Regions from separate parts of the Massilia sp. 01N410 genome, predicted to be linked through region 2. Evidence: predicted binding sites of a transcription regulator. Region 2 holds the regulator's gene; each other region holds the start of a gene.

What was found. The regulator FNR, encoded in region 2, switches genes on or off when oxygen is low (the NO sensors DNR and NnrR bind a similar motif). The targets are predictions, from matches to a motif close to TTGATNNNNATCAA.
Region 1: the regulator FNR is predicted to act here: its motif matches at 4,107-4,120, upstream of AC1DOP_RS12600 (gluzincin family metallopeptidase).
Region 3: the regulator FNR is predicted to act here: its motif matches at 1,947-1,960, upstream of AC1DOP_RS02770 (glycine-rich domain-containing protein).

Annotation. Positions count from the first base shown of each region.
Region 1 covers NZ_JBFTRV010000007.1:283,489-289,422, reverse strand. The annotation lists gene AC1DOP_RS12615 (3-hydroxyacyl-CoA dehydrogenase NAD-binding domain-containing protein) at 1-858, shown strand, start outside; gene AC1DOP_RS12610 (MFS transporter) at 965-2,170, shown strand; gene AC1DOP_RS12605 (hypothetical protein) at 2,230-2,433, opposite strand; gene AC1DOP_RS12600 (gluzincin family metallopeptidase) at 2,451-3,842, opposite strand; gene AC1DOP_RS12595 (MFS transporter) at 4,262-5,934, opposite strand, start outside.
Region 2 covers NZ_JBFTRV010000001.1:218,078-224,011, forward strand. The annotation lists gene AC1DOP_RS00985 (hypothetical protein) at 153-374, shown strand; gene AC1DOP_RS00990 (EthD family reductase) at 389-709, opposite strand; gene AC1DOP_RS00995 (GNAT family N-acetyltransferase) at 734-1,195, opposite strand; gene fnr (fumarate/nitrate reduction transcriptional regulator Fnr) at 1,405-2,175, opposite strand; gene AC1DOP_RS01005 (cytochrome ubiquinol oxidase subunit I) at 2,374-3,801, shown strand; gene cydB (cytochrome d ubiquinol oxidase subunit II) at 3,810-4,817, shown strand; gene AC1DOP_RS01015 (DUF2474 family protein) at 4,817-4,939, shown strand; gene AC1DOP_RS01020 (TorD/DmsD family molecular chaperone) at 5,064-5,699, shown strand; gene AC1DOP_RS01025 (formate dehydrogenase) at 5,708-5,914, shown strand; gene AC1DOP_RS01030 (formate dehydrogenase subunit alpha) at 5,924-5,934, shown strand, end outside.
Region 3 covers NZ_JBFTRV010000002.1:25,048-30,981, forward strand. The annotation lists gene AC1DOP_RS02765 (sensor histidine kinase) at 1-1,805, shown strand, start outside; gene AC1DOP_RS02770 (glycine-rich domain-containing protein) at 2,170-2,970, shown strand; gene AC1DOP_RS02775 (hypothetical protein) at 3,045-3,320, opposite strand; gene AC1DOP_RS02780 (NAD-dependent epimerase/dehydratase family protein) at 3,479-4,366, opposite strand; gene AC1DOP_RS02785 (CDP-6-deoxy-delta-3,4-glucoseen reductase) at 4,379-5,407, shown strand; gene AC1DOP_RS02790 (class I SAM-dependent methyltransferase) at 5,441-5,934, shown strand, end outside.

The sequences.
Region 1 (5,934 bases), on a different contig from region 2:
ACCCTGGACCTGAACAAGATCGCTTCCTTCACTTCCCGCCCGCAGGACGTGATCGGCCTGCACTTCTTCAGCCCGGCCAACGTGATGAAGCTGCTCGAGATCGTGCGCGGCGCGCAGACCGGCAAGGATGTGCTGGCCACCGCCCTGGCGCTGTCGAAGAAGCTGAAGAAGATCGGCGTGGTGAGCGGCGTCTGCGACGGTTTCATCGGCAACCGCATGGTCGAGCAGTACATCCGCCAGGCCGGCTTCCTGCTCGACGAGGGCGCGCTGCCGCAACAGGTCGACCGCGCGATCGAAGGCTTCGGCTTCGCCATGGGCCCTTTCCGCATGGGCGACCTGGCCGGCAACGACATCGGCTGGGCCATCCGCAAGCGCCGCGCGCTCGAGATGCCGGAGGTGGCCTACTCGAAGACCGCCGACCTGCTGTGCGAAGCGGGCCGCTTCGGCCAGAAGACGGGCGGCGGCTGGTACGACTACCAGGCCGGCGACCGCACGCCGCATCCTTCGCAATGGGTCGACGAAATGATCGTCCAGCACTCGAAGGACCTGGGCATCCAGCGCCGCGAGATCGCCGACCAGGAAATCGTCGAGCGCCTGGTCTACGCCCTGGTCAACGAGGGCGCGAAGATCCTGGAAGAGGGTATTGCCCTGCGCGCCTCCGACATCGACATGGTCTACCTGACCGGCTACGGCTTCCCGCTCTACCGTGGCGGCCCGATGTTCCATGCCGATACCGTGGGCCTGGCCAATGTGCTTGCCGCGATCGAGAAATATGGGCGGGCTTATCATGGGGAGGCCTGGAAGCCGGCTTCCTTGCTGCAGCGGCTGGCGGCCGAGGGGCGGGGATTCAATAGCTGATTCGTGGCCCCGCATGCGCGCGGTACGACGGTAACAAAGATGCCCCTGATGCGCCCATGGCCTCGCTCATGTTAGGCTCGATATCCTTACCGTACTCGAGCCCGATGTGAAAAATGCCCTCCTGATCGCGACCGCCTGCCTGCTCGGCCTGCTGTCGACGACCGGCGCTTCGCTGCCTTACCCGATCCTGCCGCCGCTCTTCGCGGGTGTGGAAACTGCGGGCGCCGCCAACGGTCTGACCAGCTTCCTCAACCTGCCGCCCAAGCTGCTGTTCGCCATCGCCCTGATGGTCAATCCGATCGGGCTGCTGATCGGCACCGCCGTGCTGGGCTCGCTGTCCGACCGTTTCGGCCGCCGTCCGCTGCTGCTGTGGACCGCGGCCGGCGCGGCCGTCGGCCATGTGCTGACCGCCTGGGCGCTGGCGATGGGTTCCTATCCGCTGTTCCTGCTGGCGCGCTTCGGCACCGGCCTGCTGGAAGGGCAAGGCGCCATCGTCCGCGCCATGCTGGCCGACCGGCTGGAGGGCCCGGTGCGCAACCATGCGCTGTCCTGGCTGAACGGCTCGTTCACCCTGGGCTGGCTGTTCGGCCCCTTGCTGGCCGGGCTGACGATAGCCTTCGGCATCACCGTGCCTTTCTATATCGCCGCCGGCGCGCTGCTGCTGGGGACGGCGCTGGTGGCGATCAGCCTCAAGCGCGAACCGAGCGCCCACGGTCCCGGCTGGTGGGCGGTGGCGCGTGAAAAGCATGCCTTCAACCTGCTGCGCCACGACGGCCTGCGCATGCTGTTCGTGGTCCAGCTGGCCTACACCTGCGGCGTGACCGCCTTCTACGAGTTCTATCCGCTGTGGCTGGTCGAGGTCGGCCGCTACGATACCCGTGCAATCTCGCTGGTGAACGTCGGCATGTGCGCGCTGATGAGTTTCACGGCTGTTTTTGCCGGACGGCAAAATCGTGACGATCCCCTGCGCCGCGCCGCCTTCCTGGCGGTGGCGGTGGCACTGGCGATCGCCTCGCTGGGCACCGGCCAGCTGTGGATCGGCCTGGCCGGCATCATGCTGTTCGGCCTGCCGCATGCCTGCTACAACGCGGTGATCCAGGTGTGGGCGGCGGACCGTTTCGGCGGCCACGGCCAGGGCGCCGTGATGGGCCTGCTGTCGACGACCTTCTGCCTGGCGAACATCCTGATGGCGGCGGCCGGTGCGGTGCTGACGCTGTTCGATACGCGGCTGGTACTGGTGGCGGGGGCGATGCTGACGGCCTGGGCCGCAATGCGGATGAGGGCGTGGAGCAGGGCGCCGGCGCTCCAATAGCCGCGTCGCCGCGCCCCGCGCCCCGCACCAGCCGGCCATGCACCGGCGCGGGCTACTTGCTAGTACATCTTTCTGCGCACCAGAATCGGCAAGCCGCTGGCGTCGTGGCGCCCGATAATCTCGTGCGTCACGCCACGCGGCAGCTTGCCATCCTTGTCCGGCAGCGCAGCCTCGCCACGCTCCACGATGCCGCGGACATAGGCCTGCGACTCCACGGTGTCGGGGACGATGCTGTTACCCGGGTTTCGCTCTCGCTCGTTCATTTCCGTCAGCGCCTCCGTCAGTCGTGTTTCAGGCCGCAATCGCACAACACGCGCTTGAGCTGCAAGGCGCCGTTGGCTTTCACCAGCCTGTGGGTCTTCAATCCCGACAAGGGATCGATACGGTCGGCGTCGCCGACCGCCCCGCTGAGATCGACTCGCCCTTGCTTGAATAGTTGCTCCACGAAGCCGCGCGCCGCAACTTCGGAACTAGGCACCTGGACCGGGACGACGTCGGTGAGGGATGCGTGGGCTGCGAATTGGCGCGGTTGCGAAGGCGCTTCCACGAGCAGCGCCTGGTCGCCGAGTCCGTATTGCTTACCGTCGAGGGCGAGATGCGTAGGGGCATGGGAAACCGGCGCCGCTGCTCCCGCCGCCCGGCGCGACAGGGTCTTTGCCGCCTCGACCAGAGTCCGGACAGAAGCCGCCGAGGTCACGGACAGGATGCCGCGCTTGACGAACGCCGCCTTCAGCGGACGTGAGAATGCGGGATCGATCTGGCCCCCTGCCTGCACCATGCCGCCGGCCACTTGGCTGTAGAAATCGGAAGCGGCAGCGGCGCTGCGCACACCGGCGACCAGGATGTCGCCCATCTGCTCACTGACTTTCAGTAGCTCGTCTTCCGTCGGAGCCGCCGGATCACGGGCAGCCGCCAGCAGCATGCCGGCCAAGGCATCCAGGAAGGCGCCCGTGAAGACGCGCGAGAAGGAGTGCGGCTCCGCCGAAAGGGCCGATGCCGGGCCGGACGACGGGAGGGATAGCGGAGGCACGTACATGAAGCGGTTCGACGCATTGCGCAGGCAGTCCGGGTCTACAGCGTTAGGGGAGATTTCGCGTATGGCGTGGCCGAGTTGTTCCGCCAGCCGTGACAGCCGCGAACTCCGGTTGAGGTAGCCGCCGGTTTCCGACATGACGGCAGTACGCATCAGGGGCAACTGCAATGCCGACAGGATCGAGCTCATGTCCCCGAACGATTCATGGAAGGCGCCCACCTCCATGGCGGCGATATTCCACAAATCCGGCCTGATCGCATCCAGGATGGCGTGGCCCATCTCGTGACAGAGGATGTCGGGGCTTTCGCCAGAAAACACCGTGCCACCTCCGGGGATATTGCCGTGGAAGAATTTCAGCCCGGTCCGATCGTAGAACGCATTGAAGTCTTCCCCTTCGTCAAGGAAGATTTGCATCTCTGGACCGATGTCTTCAAACCACGTCAGCTCAGGGATCCGCGCCTGCCAGAAATCGGCTCCGCGCCGCAAGGATTCCGCGGCGTTCCAATAGCGGAAACTGGGGGTACCTACGGAGTAGAACCCGAGAGGAACCGCGTCGTCCTGGATTTGGTAAGACAGTTTGCCATTGTCCAGCGACGGTGCCGGACGCTGGATCGGGGTTCCATTTTCAGGGTCATCCATCCACGCATTGACTCCCCCATCGTGCATGACCACTTGGTTGAGAGTGTCGGGAATTCGCCTAGGCAATGGAGTTCTTTTTGAAATCCTTGGATTGAGTTGTTGCGGCATTTCCATTTCCCCCTTCAGAACAGGATAGATCGATGATCGAGTGAGTCAGGACAACGGGTACGCAACTAGTTGGAATAGGAAGTCAGGCGAGAGAAACGCCAGTGGCGAGGCAAGGTACCCGCCTGTGCAAGCGTAGGTATGCGGGGCTTGTGAAGTTTGATGTGAATCAAAGGTGTGGGACGGCCGAGATTGGGATACGTGCTCGGGTTCCAGTGGAAGAATGGTGGAGATGCCGCTAGTAGACATCGTCTCGCGCCCTCGTTGGCGCGCACAAGAAAGGTGGGCACGAGGGTGCCCACCACAACGCGGTGTTAATCGGCCGCGTAGATATTGTTGTTCTTCGTCTCGCGCACGAACAGCATGCCGATCACGAAGGTGATCGCCGCGATGACGATCGGATACCACAGGCCATAGTAGATGTCGCCTTTCGCCGCCACCATCGCGAAGGCGAAGGTCGGCAGCAGGCCGCCGAACCAGCCGTTACCGATGTGGTAGGGCAGGGACATCGAGGTGTAGCGGATCCGGGTCGGGAACATCTCGACCAGCATCGCCGCCACCGGGCCGTAGACCATGGTCACGTACAGCACCAGCACGAACAGCAGCCCCACTACCATCGGCTTGTTGATCGTGGCCGGATCGGCCTTGGACGGGTAGCCGGCGGCCTTCAGGGAGGCGCCCAGGTCGGATTTCAGTGCGGCTTCGCGGGCCTTGCTGGCCTTGTCGAGGTCGAGGCCGTCCGGCGTCTTGGCGGCGGCGAAGGACGGGTAGACCTTGTCGCCGATGTGGACGCTGGCGACGGTGCCGGCGGGCGCATCCTGGCGGGTGTAGCTGACCGAGGCGGCGGTCAGCTGGGCGGTCGCGATGTCGCAGGACGAGGAGTAGATTTCCTTGCCGGTCGCCTTGAACTGGAAGTGGCAGTCGGCCGGGTCGGCCACCACCACCACCGGCGAGTTCTGCAGGGCGGTGGCCAGGGCCGGGTTGCCGTAGCTGGTCAGGCCCTTGAAGATCGGGAAGTAGGTCAGGGCCGCGATCAGGCAGCCGGCCATGATGATGGGCTTGCGGCCGATGCGGTCGGACAGCGAGCCGAAGATCACGAAGAAAGGCGTGGCCAGCGCCAGTGCGACCGCGATCATGATGTTGGCGGCGGCGGGTTCGATCTTCAGGGTCTGGGTCAGGAAGAACAGCGCATAGAACTGGCCGGTGTACCAGACCACGGCCTGGCCCATCACCACGCCCACCAGGGCCAGCAGGGCGATCTTGGCGTTACCCCAGGTGAGGAAGGCTTCGGACAGCGGCGCCTTCGAAGTCTTGCCCTCGGCTTTCATCTTGGCGAAGGCAGGCGACTCGCTCATCGACATCCGGATCCATACCGAAATGCCCAGCAGCAGCACCGACACCAGGAAGGGAATGCGCCAGCCCCAGGCGTCGAAGGCCTTGGTGTCCATCGAGGTGCGCACGCCCAGGATCACCAGCAGCGACAGGAAGAGGCCGAGCGTGGCGGTGGTCTGGATCCAGGAGGTGAAGTAGCCGCGACGGCCTTCCGGCGCATGCTCGGCCACATAGGTGGCGGCGCCGCCATACTCTCCGCCCAGGGCCAGGCCCTGCAGGATGCGCAGCGAGACCAGGATGATGGGCGCGGCGATGCCGATCGAGGCGTAGCCGGGCAGCAGGCCGACGATGAAGGTCGAGCCGCCCATGATGAGGATGGTGACCAGGAAGGTGTACTTGCGGCCGATCATGTCGCCGAGCCGTCCGAACACCAGCGCGCCGAAGGGGCGCACGATGAAGCCCGCGGCGAAGGCCAGCAGGGCGAAGATGAAGGTGGTGGTGGGGTCGCCGACGAAGAACTGCTTGGCGATCACTGCGGCGAGAGAGCCGTAGAGGTAGAAGTCATACCATTCGAAAACCGTGCCGAGGGAAGACGCAAAGATGACCTTGCGTTCTTCCCGGGTGAGTCCGCCGGCGGAAGGCGCTGCCTTTCCGC
Region 2 (5,934 bases):
CCTCGGGTGGGTCATTTCGGCACCGGTTTGCCAACCGTCGTGGTGAGCGATCGAATATCACCCAAGGCGCCGCACCAGTTCCGCCAGGCGGCGGCCACACGGTCCGCATCCACGTTGCTCAGGTAGTCCTGCCTTCGCAGGCCGGCGCCGCCATGGACATGGCGGGCCGCAACTTCGACCAGTTCACGGCGGAACAGCGCGCCGCCGTGGTCGCCGCCCACCCGCGCGGACAGGATTTCGGCCACCGGGTGCTGAAGCGGCGCCCGGACACCACCTTCGCTAGCTTCAATGACGATTTCCTCGCCTTCAAGGGTCCCGGATTCCAGCGCGGGAACATGTGCGGCATCCTTCCCGGCTCGCGCTGGGAAGGATGAGGCGGCCGCCCGGCTCAGGCTTGGCCGACCACCACCTGACTGATCTGGACGACCGGCGTCTGGTTGGTGTAATTCGGAATGTCGCCCATGATTTCCTTCGTATGCGGGCCGAAGCCGGCCTGGAAGGCATCGACCGAGTCGCAGAACAGGTGACCCATGGCGATGTAGGGCGCGTTCGACGCCGGCGCACCGCCGGCCATTCCCCTGTCGATCGTGTAGTACATTAAAGCATCGCCCATCAGTTCCTTCACCATGGGCATGTGCCGCTCCCGGTAGTAGTCGTCGTCGAAACGGGCGTCCGGGCCGTTGGGATACATCACGCTCACCTTGATCATCTCTGTCTCCTCGTCGTGGTTGCTTCAGTTCGATTTCGATGCCGGAATTTCGTAAAAACAGAGTTTGTCGCCACGATTCGCCATTTCTACGCCGACCTGGTCCAGGGCTTTACGCGCGGCCTCGTTGTCCTTCGGGCAGGTGATGATGAACGAGTCCATTCCGTGTCGCGACGCCAGCTCGCCCAAGGCCTTGATGGCGTCTTTGCTGTGATCTCTGTTCCGGTACGCTTCATCCACGTATCCCCCGGCGTTGCCGATCTCTCCCACCGCTTCCGGCGCGCCCGGTGCAAAGTGATACTGGCCGACAAGAGCTCCGTCGTCGTCGACGAGATTGAAGACATAGAGTGGAAGCTTGCGTATCGGATCGAATCGAAACCCATCCAGATCGAGCCGGGTTCGGCCTTCGCGCAAGCTGCCAATGTCCTGAAGAAGCCCATGGCGGGATGGAGCGCCCGAGAGTTCTTCAACTAAGTTACTTGTCGTCATGTCGACCTCCGTTTTGTGCTTGGCCTACGCCGGACGACCAGCATGTACCCACTGGATCTTATTGTCGAGGGGAGTGCCTGAAATACAACTGCCTGGCCCCGGCCCCGCAAGGCGAACAAATGGTCGTGCAAGTCGTCGACGGCAACGTCGTCGCGCCGGAAGCCGCACCGGCCGATCAAAAGCCGGAAGCAATCCAACAGGCTAGTTGATCACGCCATCGGACTGCACTGCTCGGTCCCGGCCGCCATCGCCTTCAGCCGCGCCGGTTCGAGCAGGGTCACTTCGCGCTTGTCGACCTGCAGCAGGCCAAGCTTCTTGAAGCGCGACAGCAGGCGGCTGATGCTCTCGATGGTCAGCCCCAGGTAGTTGCCGATGTCCTCGCGCGACATGCGCAGCTGGAAGCTGTTGGCCGCATAGCCGCGCGCGGCGTAGCGGGCCGACAGGTTCACCAGGAAGACGGCGAAGCGCTGCTCGGCGCGCATATTGCCGAGCAGGAGCATGACGTTCTGCTCGCGCGTGATTTCCTGGCTCATGATGCGGTGGAAGTGGCGCAGCAGGGCAGGCACCTGGCCAAACAGGTCTTCCAGGTTGGTGAAGGGAATCTCGCAGACTTCGCTGTCTTCCAGCGCGACGGCGTCGCAGTGGTGGCGGTCGGCGCTGATCGCATCCATGCCCAGCAGTTCGCCGGCCATCTGGAAACCGGTGATCTGCGCCTCGCCGGCCGCATTCACCTGGTAGGTCTTGAAGTGGCCGAAGCGCACCGCGTAGAGGTTGCGGAAGGGCTCGCCCATCTTGTACAGGGCTTCGTCGCGCTCGAGACGGCGGCGGCGGCCGATGATCTTGTCGAGGCGGTCGATGTCCGCGTCTTCCAGGCCCATCGGCAGGCACAGCTGGTGCATGCTGCAGGCCGAGCAGCTGGCCTTGAGCGCGGGAACGTTCAGCGGCTTGTCGTCGCTCTGGAAAGAGATGGCCTGGATCATCGGATAAAGGATGCGAATGGATGTCAATACCCCGGATTATACGGCCCCATGCCGAGCTTGCGTTCGCAAAGCCGGGGCTTCCTCGACGCCTGATCATACTCCGTGGCATTTTGAACGCGGCCAGGCATCGCTACTGCGCCAATCGTGCGCGGCTCAGCACGTGCTAGATTCCGTACACGACAATAGCGGAGGGGACTCATGTTCGGATTGGCGGCATTGGACCTGGCGCGCCTGCAGTTCGCGTTCACGATGTCGTTCCACATCCTGTTTCCGGCCATCACCATCGGCCTGGCCAGCTACCTGGCCGTGCTCGAGCTGTGCTGGCTGAAGACCAGGCGCCAGGTCTTCGTCGATCTCTATCACTTCTGGCTGAAGATCTTCGCCGTCAACTTCGGCATGGGCGTGGTCTCCGGCATCGTGATGGCTTACCAGTTCGGTACCAACTGGAGCTATTTTTCCGAATACGCCGGCGCCATCACCGGGCCGCTGCTGGCCTACGAGGTGCTCACCGCCTTCTTCCTGGAGGCCGGCTTCCTCGGCGTGATGCTGTTCGGCTGGACCCGGGTCGGGCCCGGGCTGCACTTCCTCGCCACCTGCATGGTCGCGCTCGGCACCTTGATTTCCGCCACCTGGATCCTCGGCTCGAACAGCTGGATGCAGACGCCGCAGGGCTACGACATCGTCAACGGCCGCATGGTGCCGGTCGACTGGTTCAAGATCGTCTTCAATCCCTCCTTCCCCTACCGGCTGGTGCACATGTCGATCGCGGCCTTCCTGTCGACCGCGCTGTTCGTCGGCAGCTCGGCGGCCTGGCATCTGCTCAAGGGACGGGGGAGCGAGGCGGTGCGCACCATGCTGTCGATGGCGATGTGGATGGTGCTGATCGTGGCGCCGATCCAGGCCGTGGTCGGCGACATGCACGGCCTGAACACTCTCAAGCACCAGCCGGCCAAGATCGCCGCCCTCGAGGGGCATTGGGAAAACGAGGGCGACAAGCCCCTGCCACTTTTGCTGTTCGGCATACCCAGCATGGAGGACGAGGAAACCAAGTTCGCCATCGGCATCCCGCGCGTGGGCAGCTGGATCCTGACCCATACCTGGGGCGGCCAGATCAAGGGTTTGAAGGAATTTCCGCGCGACCAGCGGCCGAATTCCCTGATCCTGTTCTGGAGTTTTCGCGTGATGGTGGGCCTGGGCCTGCTGATGATCGCGCTGGGCGCCTGGGGCGTGTGGCTACGCTTCAGGAAGCGCCTGTTCGACAGCCGCGGCTTCCTGCGCATGGCCATGTGGATGGGGCCGGCGGGTCTGGTAGCGGTGCTGGCCGGCTGGATCACCACCGAGGTCGGGCGCCAGCCCTGGATCGTCTATGGCGTTCTACGCACCGCCGACGGCGCCTCGAAGATCGACGCCGGGCCGGTGGCGCTGAGCCTGGCGCTGTTCGTGGTTTCCTACTTTTTTGTGTTCGGGGTCGGCATCGCCTATGTGCTGAGGCTGGTGCGCAAGGGGCCGCAAGCCTTCGATACCACGCGCATCCCGCAAGGCGGGCCGGGCAGGGGACGCACGCCGGCGCGGCCGCTGTCGGTGCCGGAGGCCGATGCCTCCGCCAACCAAGACAATATGACGTGAACATGGACATGGACATCGACATCACCGCGGTCTGGGCCGGCATCATCTTCTTCTCCGTGTTCATGTACGTGATCCTGGACGGCTTCGACCTCGGCATCGGCATGCTCTACCCCTTCGTCCCGGCCAGGCGCGACCGCGACGCGATGATGAATTCGGTGGCGCCGATCTGGGACGGCAACGAAACCTGGCTGGTGCTGGGTGGCGAAGGGCTGCTGGCCGCCTTCCCGGTGGCCTACGCCGTGATCCTGCCGGGCCTCTACCTGCCGCTGATCTTCATGCTGCTGGGCCTGATCTTCCGCGGCGTCGCCTTCGAATTCCGCTTCAAGGCCAATGACCGCGAACGGCCGATCTGGGACCTGGCCTTCACCGGCGGCTCGATGGCGGCGGCCTTTTTCCAGGGCGTGGCGCTGGGCGCCTTCCTGTCCGGGATTCCGGTGTCGGGACGCAGCTATGCCGGCGGGCCGCTCGACTGGTTCGCGCCGTTTCCGCTGGCGGCCGGCTTTGGCGTGATGATCGCGTATACGGTGCTGGGGGCGACCTGGCTGGTGATGAAGACCGAGGGCGAACTGCAGCGCCGCATGGTCGCCCTGGCGCGGCCCTTTGCCCTGCTGCTGCTGGCGGCGGTGGTGGTGGTCAGCATCTGGACCCCGCTGTCCCAGCACCAGGTGGCCGCGCGCTGGTTCAGCTTCCCGAACCTGCTGATCCTGTCGCCGGTGCCGCTGCTGGTGGCCGGGTCGGCGTTCTGGCTGCTGTGGTCGCTCAAGCGCGATCCGCACCGCCAGCCCTTCATCGCCGCGCTGGCGCTGACCCTGCTCGGCTATATCGGCATGGCAATCAGCATCTGGCCGCACATCGTGCCGCCCGCGATCACGATCTGGGAAGCGGCCGCGCCGCCGGCCACCCAGAGCTTCGCGCTGATCGGCACCCTGATCGTGCTGCCCCTGATCCTGGCTTATACGGGGTGGTCGTATTACGTGTTCCGAGGCAAGGTGGTCGACACGGAGGGTTATCACTGATGAATACGCTCTGGATGCGCAGGCTGGGCTGGATGCTCGGCCTCTGGCTGCTCGGTGTTGCGGCGCTGGGCGCTGTCGCCTGGCTGTTGCGGGTACTGATGCACGCGGCCGGCATGAAATAGAAAAGGCGAAGAAGTTCAACCGTGCGCGCCCTTTGGGTTCCCCGGGACTACACTTTCAGTGCAGATTTGTTAACGGGAGAACCGCTCAGTGCCGCAGGAAGCCACGTCTTTTCAAACGATCTCGATGCCCGTGTCCGACGAAGACCAGGCCAGGGCCGATTTTTATGCCCTGATCGCCCGCCTGATGCTGGCACCGCCCGACGATGTCCTGCTGGCTGCCCTGGCGGCGGCCGACCCGATCGCCGCCGACGGCGAGGACGAGGCAGGGCGCGCGCTCGAAGACGCGTGGCTGAAGCTGACCCAGGCCGCCAGCGTGGTCGATGCCAGCGCGGTGTCCGAGGAATTCGCGAACCTCTTCATCAGCACCGGCACCCCGCTCCTGAATCCCTATGGCTCCTTCTACCTGACGGGCCACATGAACGACTTTCCGCTGGCCGGGCTGCGCCAGGACCTGGCGCGCCTGCGCATCGCGCGCGCGCGGGGCGTCGGCGAGTTCGAAGACCACCTGGGCGCCCTGTGCGAAACCATGCGGGTCCTGATCACCGGCGCACCGGGCATCGCGCGCCAGCCGCTGCTGGAGCAGAAGCAGCTGTTCGTCACCCACATCCAGCCCTGGTACGCGGCCTGCGTGGCCGCCATCGCGGGCGCCGAACCCGCCAATTTCTACCGGGTGGTCGCCGCCTTCGCCGGCGCCTTCCTGGCGGTCGAAGCCCATGCCTTCAGGGTGTGGGAGCCGGCCGACGCAACCCTTGCCGCATGAGGATCGCCATGGCAGATAACGACAAAGTTCCGGACCCCGCCCGCCGCAGCCTGCTGAAGGCCGCGCCGCTGGGCGCCCTTGCCGTGGTGGCCGCCCGCGCCGGCGCCGCCGAGGCCGCGCCACCCGCGCCGGCCCCGGAGCCGCCGGCCAAACCCAAGGGCTACCACGAGACCGAACACATCCGCCGTTACTACCAGACGGCCGCTTACTGGTAAGGAGTTGCCATGACCCTGGT
Region 3 (5,934 bases), on a different contig from region 2:
GGACCGGCCTGCTGCTGTCGTCCCTGATCGGCGGCCTGGCCTATATATTCACGGCGCGTTCCATCGAGAGCGATGCCCAGCAGCGCTTTTTCAACCACTGCAAATATGCCCAGAGCGTGATCGCAGTCCGGATCAAGTCCTATACCGACCTGCTGCGCGCCAGCGCCAGCACCCTGCAGAGCGCCGACACCGTGACGCAGCGCCTGTTCCACGATTACGTGAACGGCCTGAACCTGGCAAGGGATTATCCTGCCCTCGACTTCATCAATTTCGCCGTGTATGTCCGCGCGAGCGAGCGCCAGGACTTCGTGCGCCGTATGCGCGCCGAAAAGAGCGCTCTCGGGGCTCGCGCCGCCCAACTGGACATCGTACCGCCCGCCCCCAGGCCAGCCTATCTTCCGGTTGCCTATATCGAGCCGCAAGGGCAGCTTTCCGGCATGTACGGGTATGACCTGATGAGCAATCCCTATTTCGGCGACATGTTGTCGCGGGAGCGGGACGAAGGTACGGTGCAGGCCTCCGGTACGCCGATCCCGGTGCTGTCCCGTCCGAACGATGTCTACCTCGGCATGCGCATGCCGGTCTACCGGATGGGCGCACCGCGGGACACCGTCGACCATCGCCGTGCCTCCTACCTTGGCTCGATCGGGATTGCCTTCAGCGTCACCAAGCTGCTGAAAGGAGTGATGGACGAAATCTCGGTGCCGAACCTGAGAATGACCCTGTACGAGACCGGCCCCCATGTGGACGACGAAGTCGGCGACGATCCGGGGCGCAAGATGACGCTGTACGACAGCTACGGCACCCTCACCCTCCCCAGTCCTCCGCTCGACACCAGTAACCATGGGTTCACGGTGACCTTGCCGCTGGATTTCAACGGCCGTCCATGGACGACCGTCTTCAGCGTGCCCAAGTCCGCCCTGTACACCGACTTCGACGTCCATTATCCGAACCTGATGATGGCCTTCGGCTTTCTCGGTTCGATGCTGCTGTTCGCACTGGTGCAGACGTTGACGTCGTCGCGCCGCGCCGCTCTCGAACTGGCGAAGGAGATGACCAGCGAACTGCGCGAGAGCCAGAACAAGCTGCAGCTGTCGCACCACAAGCTGCGCCGCCTTGCCGATCATGCCTACCAGATCAAGGAGCTGGAACGCAAACGCATCGCGCGCGAGATCCACGACGACCTCGGCCAGAACCTGCTGGCGCTGCGCATCGAAGGCGAGATGCTGGCCGCCCGCACCAAGGCAAGCCATCGCCACCTGTATGGACGCGCGCGCGAGACGCTGCAGCAGATCGATACCATCATCAAGAGCGTGCGCCAGATCATCAACGACCTGCGCCCAACCGTACTCGACCTCGGCCTGTCGGCAGCCGTCGAGTGGCAGGTCAACCAGTTCGAGCGGCGCACCGGCATCCCCTGCGAACTGCGCAACGAGCAGGGAGAGATCGCCCTGCCCGACCACTGCGCAACCGCATTTTTCCGCATCCTGCAGGAATCGCTGACCAATGTCGTGCGCCATGCGAACGCGACCAGGGTCTGGGTCGAGCTGAGCCTGAACGACGGCTGGCTGTCGCTCATGGTGCGGGATAACGGTTGCGGCCTGCCGCCGGGCGGACATCACAAGTCCGGGTCCTTCGGCCTGGTCGGGATCGAGGAACGCGTCATCATCCTCGGCGGCACCTGTTCCGTGTTCAGCAAGCCCGGCGGCGGCACGACGGTGACAGTCTCGGCACCGGTCGTGAACGCACCCGAACATCTTCTGCAGGAACATCAGGAGCACGGCGCCGGTTCGGCCGTCATCTGAAGCAACCGGCGCCGATGCAGGCCGGCTCATCGCCCTCTTCCCTTTCTTCTGCGCCAGAGGCCTTGGCTCGCTATTCGCCATCGCGCACGGCCTTGCGCTGATCGGCGCACAGCGGTTCCCGCTTTAGTACACCACTTTCCTTTGATAAATGTCAAATTAAAAACAAAAAACTTTAACAAATATCAAAGCCTGAGCTTATTTCCTAAATTACATTAATCACATGCAACGCATATCAAGAAGTCTGAAAACGTTGCTAAAAATCATCATGCACAATTGGTAAATAGTTCAGCAGTTGCAGTGGATAGAATTACAATACAAAAGGGAAGCTGTTCAAAACATGCTGTCAATAAATTTAAGGATGATCATGAACGCCAACGACCTGTTCAAAGCAGTGACCGAGCTCGACCTGGAACCGATCAAGATGAAGCTGATGCACGTCGAATCGGGAGAAGGCTGGAGCCTGGAGAAAGTCAACGCTGTAGAAAAGGAATACCGGCGCTTCCTGTGCCTGATGAAGCTGTATCCTGAAGAAGATACGTCGCCCCTGGCCGATGTCGATACGTTCTGGCACTACCACATCCTCGATACCATGAAGTACGCCACCGACTGCGAGCGCGTGTTCGGCTACTTCCTGCACCACTATCCCTACGTCGGCATGGACGGCAGCGAAGAAGATGAACAGTTCCGCCTCGACAGCGGCGACCGCATGCGCGACCTGTACGAAGCCACCTTCGGCGAGGCCTACCCGGGATCGTCCGTGGAAGCCGCCGAAGCGACCGCCTTCTGCGCAGGACCGTCGCGCGACAAGCTGAAAGCAATCGATACGAACGTCTCCGGCGCGATCGCCTTCTGCGCAGGCCCCTCGCGCGACAGGCTGAAAGCAGGCGATACGAACGTCTCCGGCGCGATCGCCTTCTGCGCGGGCCCCTCGCGCGACAGGTTGAAAGCAATCGATACGAACGTCTCCGGCGCGATCGCCTTCTGCGCAGGCCCCTCGCGCGACAGGCTGAAAGCAATCGGTACGAACGTCTCCGGCGCGATCGCCTTCTGTGCAGGACCGTCGCGCGACAAACTGAAAGCACGCGTCACGGACATCTCCAGCGCCGTCGCCTTCTGCGCAGGCCCTTCGCGCGACAGGCTGCAAGCCGAAGCCTGCCACCAATGACATCACCCTGATCCGGCCTTCCGCGCCGGATCTGCGCCGGGACCGGTTCTTGAGCCGGCCCGGCTTCCGGCGTTTCAGGCCGCGGCGGTCCCGGCGTCGGACTCGCTGCCGGCCCGCACCATCAGCGCGCGCAGTTCGCGAATGCTGTAATCGGATACCTCGTGCATGCGCAGCAGGATGGTCGCGCCGATCGGCAGCGTATTGTGGCGGATCTTGCTGATCACCGGCGGTGCGACTTCGAGCACGCGCGACAGCGCAGCGTCGTTCTTGAGCCTGAGTTTGCCGATGATGGCGTCGAGAACCCGGTTCGGGTCGTAGATGGAACCCTCCGGTATCCTTCTGATGGGCATGGTCTTCTTTCTAAAATAACAATCCGTGGGATATTCTTCACAACCCTTATAGGGTCGTGAAAAATCCGATAGTTTTGGGGTATAGGTAGTATTTATATGGCTGCGAGGCAGCTACCCCGAATGATACACGGACCAGTTATCTTTTGCTTAAGAGCACCTTATTTCGCCATTTCCAGCACCGCCTCCTCGACCCGCGGGTGATGCAGCCGGGCCCGCAATTCGCGCCTGATGCGGCGGTTGTCGAGCCGGCGCGACTCCGACATGAAGGACAGCAGCATCGGCGAGACCGCCTTTTCCAGCTCTGCGCGCGGCAGGCGCGGCGGGCGCGGCAGTCCGAAGGCGTCGGCCACCAGGTCGAAGTACTCTCCCATCTTCATGTGGCTATCGTCGCTGGCGTTGTAGGCGCGGCCGGGCCGGGCGCGGAACAGGGCCAGCAGGGCCAGGCGGGCGAGATCGTCGGCGTGGATGTGGTTGGTGTAGACGTCGTCCGCCGCCGCCAGCGCGGGCGTGCCCTGGCGCAGCCGCTCGAGCGGCAGGCGCTCCGCCGCATAGATGCCGGGGGCGCGCAGGATGGACACCTGTCCGCCCGTGCCGACGGCCCAGGCGCGCAGCACCTGTTCGGCGTCGACGCGGCGCCGGGCGCGGGCGTTGCGGGCGGCGCGCGGCGCGGTCTCGTCGATCAGGGCGCCGCCACGGTCGCCATAAACGCCGGAGGTGCTGATATAAACGACATGGGTCCCCTCGGGTAGAATGGCGGTCAAATTTCGTGTGCGCAAGTCCAGAGCGCCCTGCCGCGGCGGCGGCGCCAGGTGCACGACCCATGGCGCGAGCCGCGCCAGGCGGCGCAGCGTTTCCGGCCGGTCGAGATCGGCCACGATGGGAACCGCCCCCGCGGCCCGCAGCTCGGCGCGGCGCGCCGGCTGGCTGGTGACGGCGAACACGCGAAAGCGCTCCCTGACCAGCGGCAGCAGCCGCATGCCGACATCGCCGCAGCCCACGATCAGGAGGCGCGGCTTGTTGAACCTGATATTGTTTAAAGTATTCATTCCGAGGATTGTATGACGTTCCAGATTACCGTTCAGCCCAGCGGCCACCACTACGAATGCGAGCAGGACGAAACCGTGCTCGCGGCGGCGATCCGCTCCGGCATCGGACTGCCGTATGGCTGCAAGAACGGCGCCTGCGGCTCCTGCAAGGGCAAGGTCGTCGAAGGGACCATCCACCACAAGCCGCACCAGCAGCGCGCCCTGTCCGAACAGGAAAAGCTGCAGGGCTATGCGCTGATGTGCTGCGCCGTCCCCGAAGGCGACGTGACGATCGAGGCGCGCGAAGTCGGCGGCAGCACCGACTACCCGGTGCGCAAGATGCCGACCCGCGTGACCGCGATCCGCCGCGCCGCGCCGGACGTGGCCATCCTCAGCCTGCAACTGCCGGCCAACGAAGCCCTCGCCTACCGCGCCGGCCAGTACGTCGAATTCATGCTGAAGGACGGCAAGCGCCGCGCCTACAGCATCGCCAATGCGCCCTCCTTCAGCGGTCCGCTGGAACTGCACGTCCGGCACCTGCCGGGCGGCCTGTTCACCGACCACGTGTTCTCGACCATGAAGGAGCGCGACATCCTGCGCTTCGAAGGCCCGCTCGGCACCTTCTTCCTGCGCGAGGAATCCGCCAAGCCGATCGTGCTGCTGGCTTCGGGCACCGGCTTCGCGCCGGTCAAGGCCCTGGTCGAGCACATGATCCACCTGAAATCGGAGCGCCCGGTCCACCTGTACTGGGGCGGCCGCCGTCCGCAGGACCTGTACATGCACGAACTGTGCGAACAGTGGGCGCGCGAGCTGCCGCACTTCCGCTACGTGCCGGTGATCTCGGATGCCCTGCCGGAAGATGCGTGGACGGGCCGCGGCGGCTACGTGCACGCCGCCGTGATGCAGGATATTCCCGACCTGTCGGGCTACCAGGTGTATGCTTGCGGTGCGCCCATCATGGTCGACTCCGCGCGCCGCGACTACGTGGCGCAGTGCGGCCTGCCGGCCGAAGAATTCTACGCCGACGCCTTCACCACGGAGGCCGACCTGGCGCAGTCCTGAGGCGCTTTCTCAACTTCGATGAAGGGTCCAACCATGCGTAATCCGCTTCGCTCCGCCCTCGCCTTTTCCGCACTCTCCGCCGCGCTGCTGGCCGGCGGCTTCGTGCACGCCGCCGACCAGCCGGCCGCTTCCGGCTACCAGGCCGCGATCGCCAGCCCGATCCGCACCGACGACGACCGCAAGACCGACGCCAAGCGCAAGCCGGCCGAGTTCCTGGCCTTCGCCGGGGTCCGTCCCGGCATGAAGGCCCTCGACATCGCCTCGGGCGGCGGTTCCACCGCGTCCCTGCTGACGGCGGCGGTGGGTCCGAAGGGCGAAGTGTGGGCCCAGAACCCGAAGCCGAATCCCAAGCTGCAGGAACGCGTGGGCGGCTCGACCCTGCCCAACCTGCACGCGGTGGTCGCGGATTTCAACGATCCGGTCCCGAAAGGCACGCCGCCGCTGGACCTCATCACCATCAACATGTCCTACCACGACATCGCCAACACCCCGACCGACCGCGCGGCGATGAACAAGCGCCTGTACGA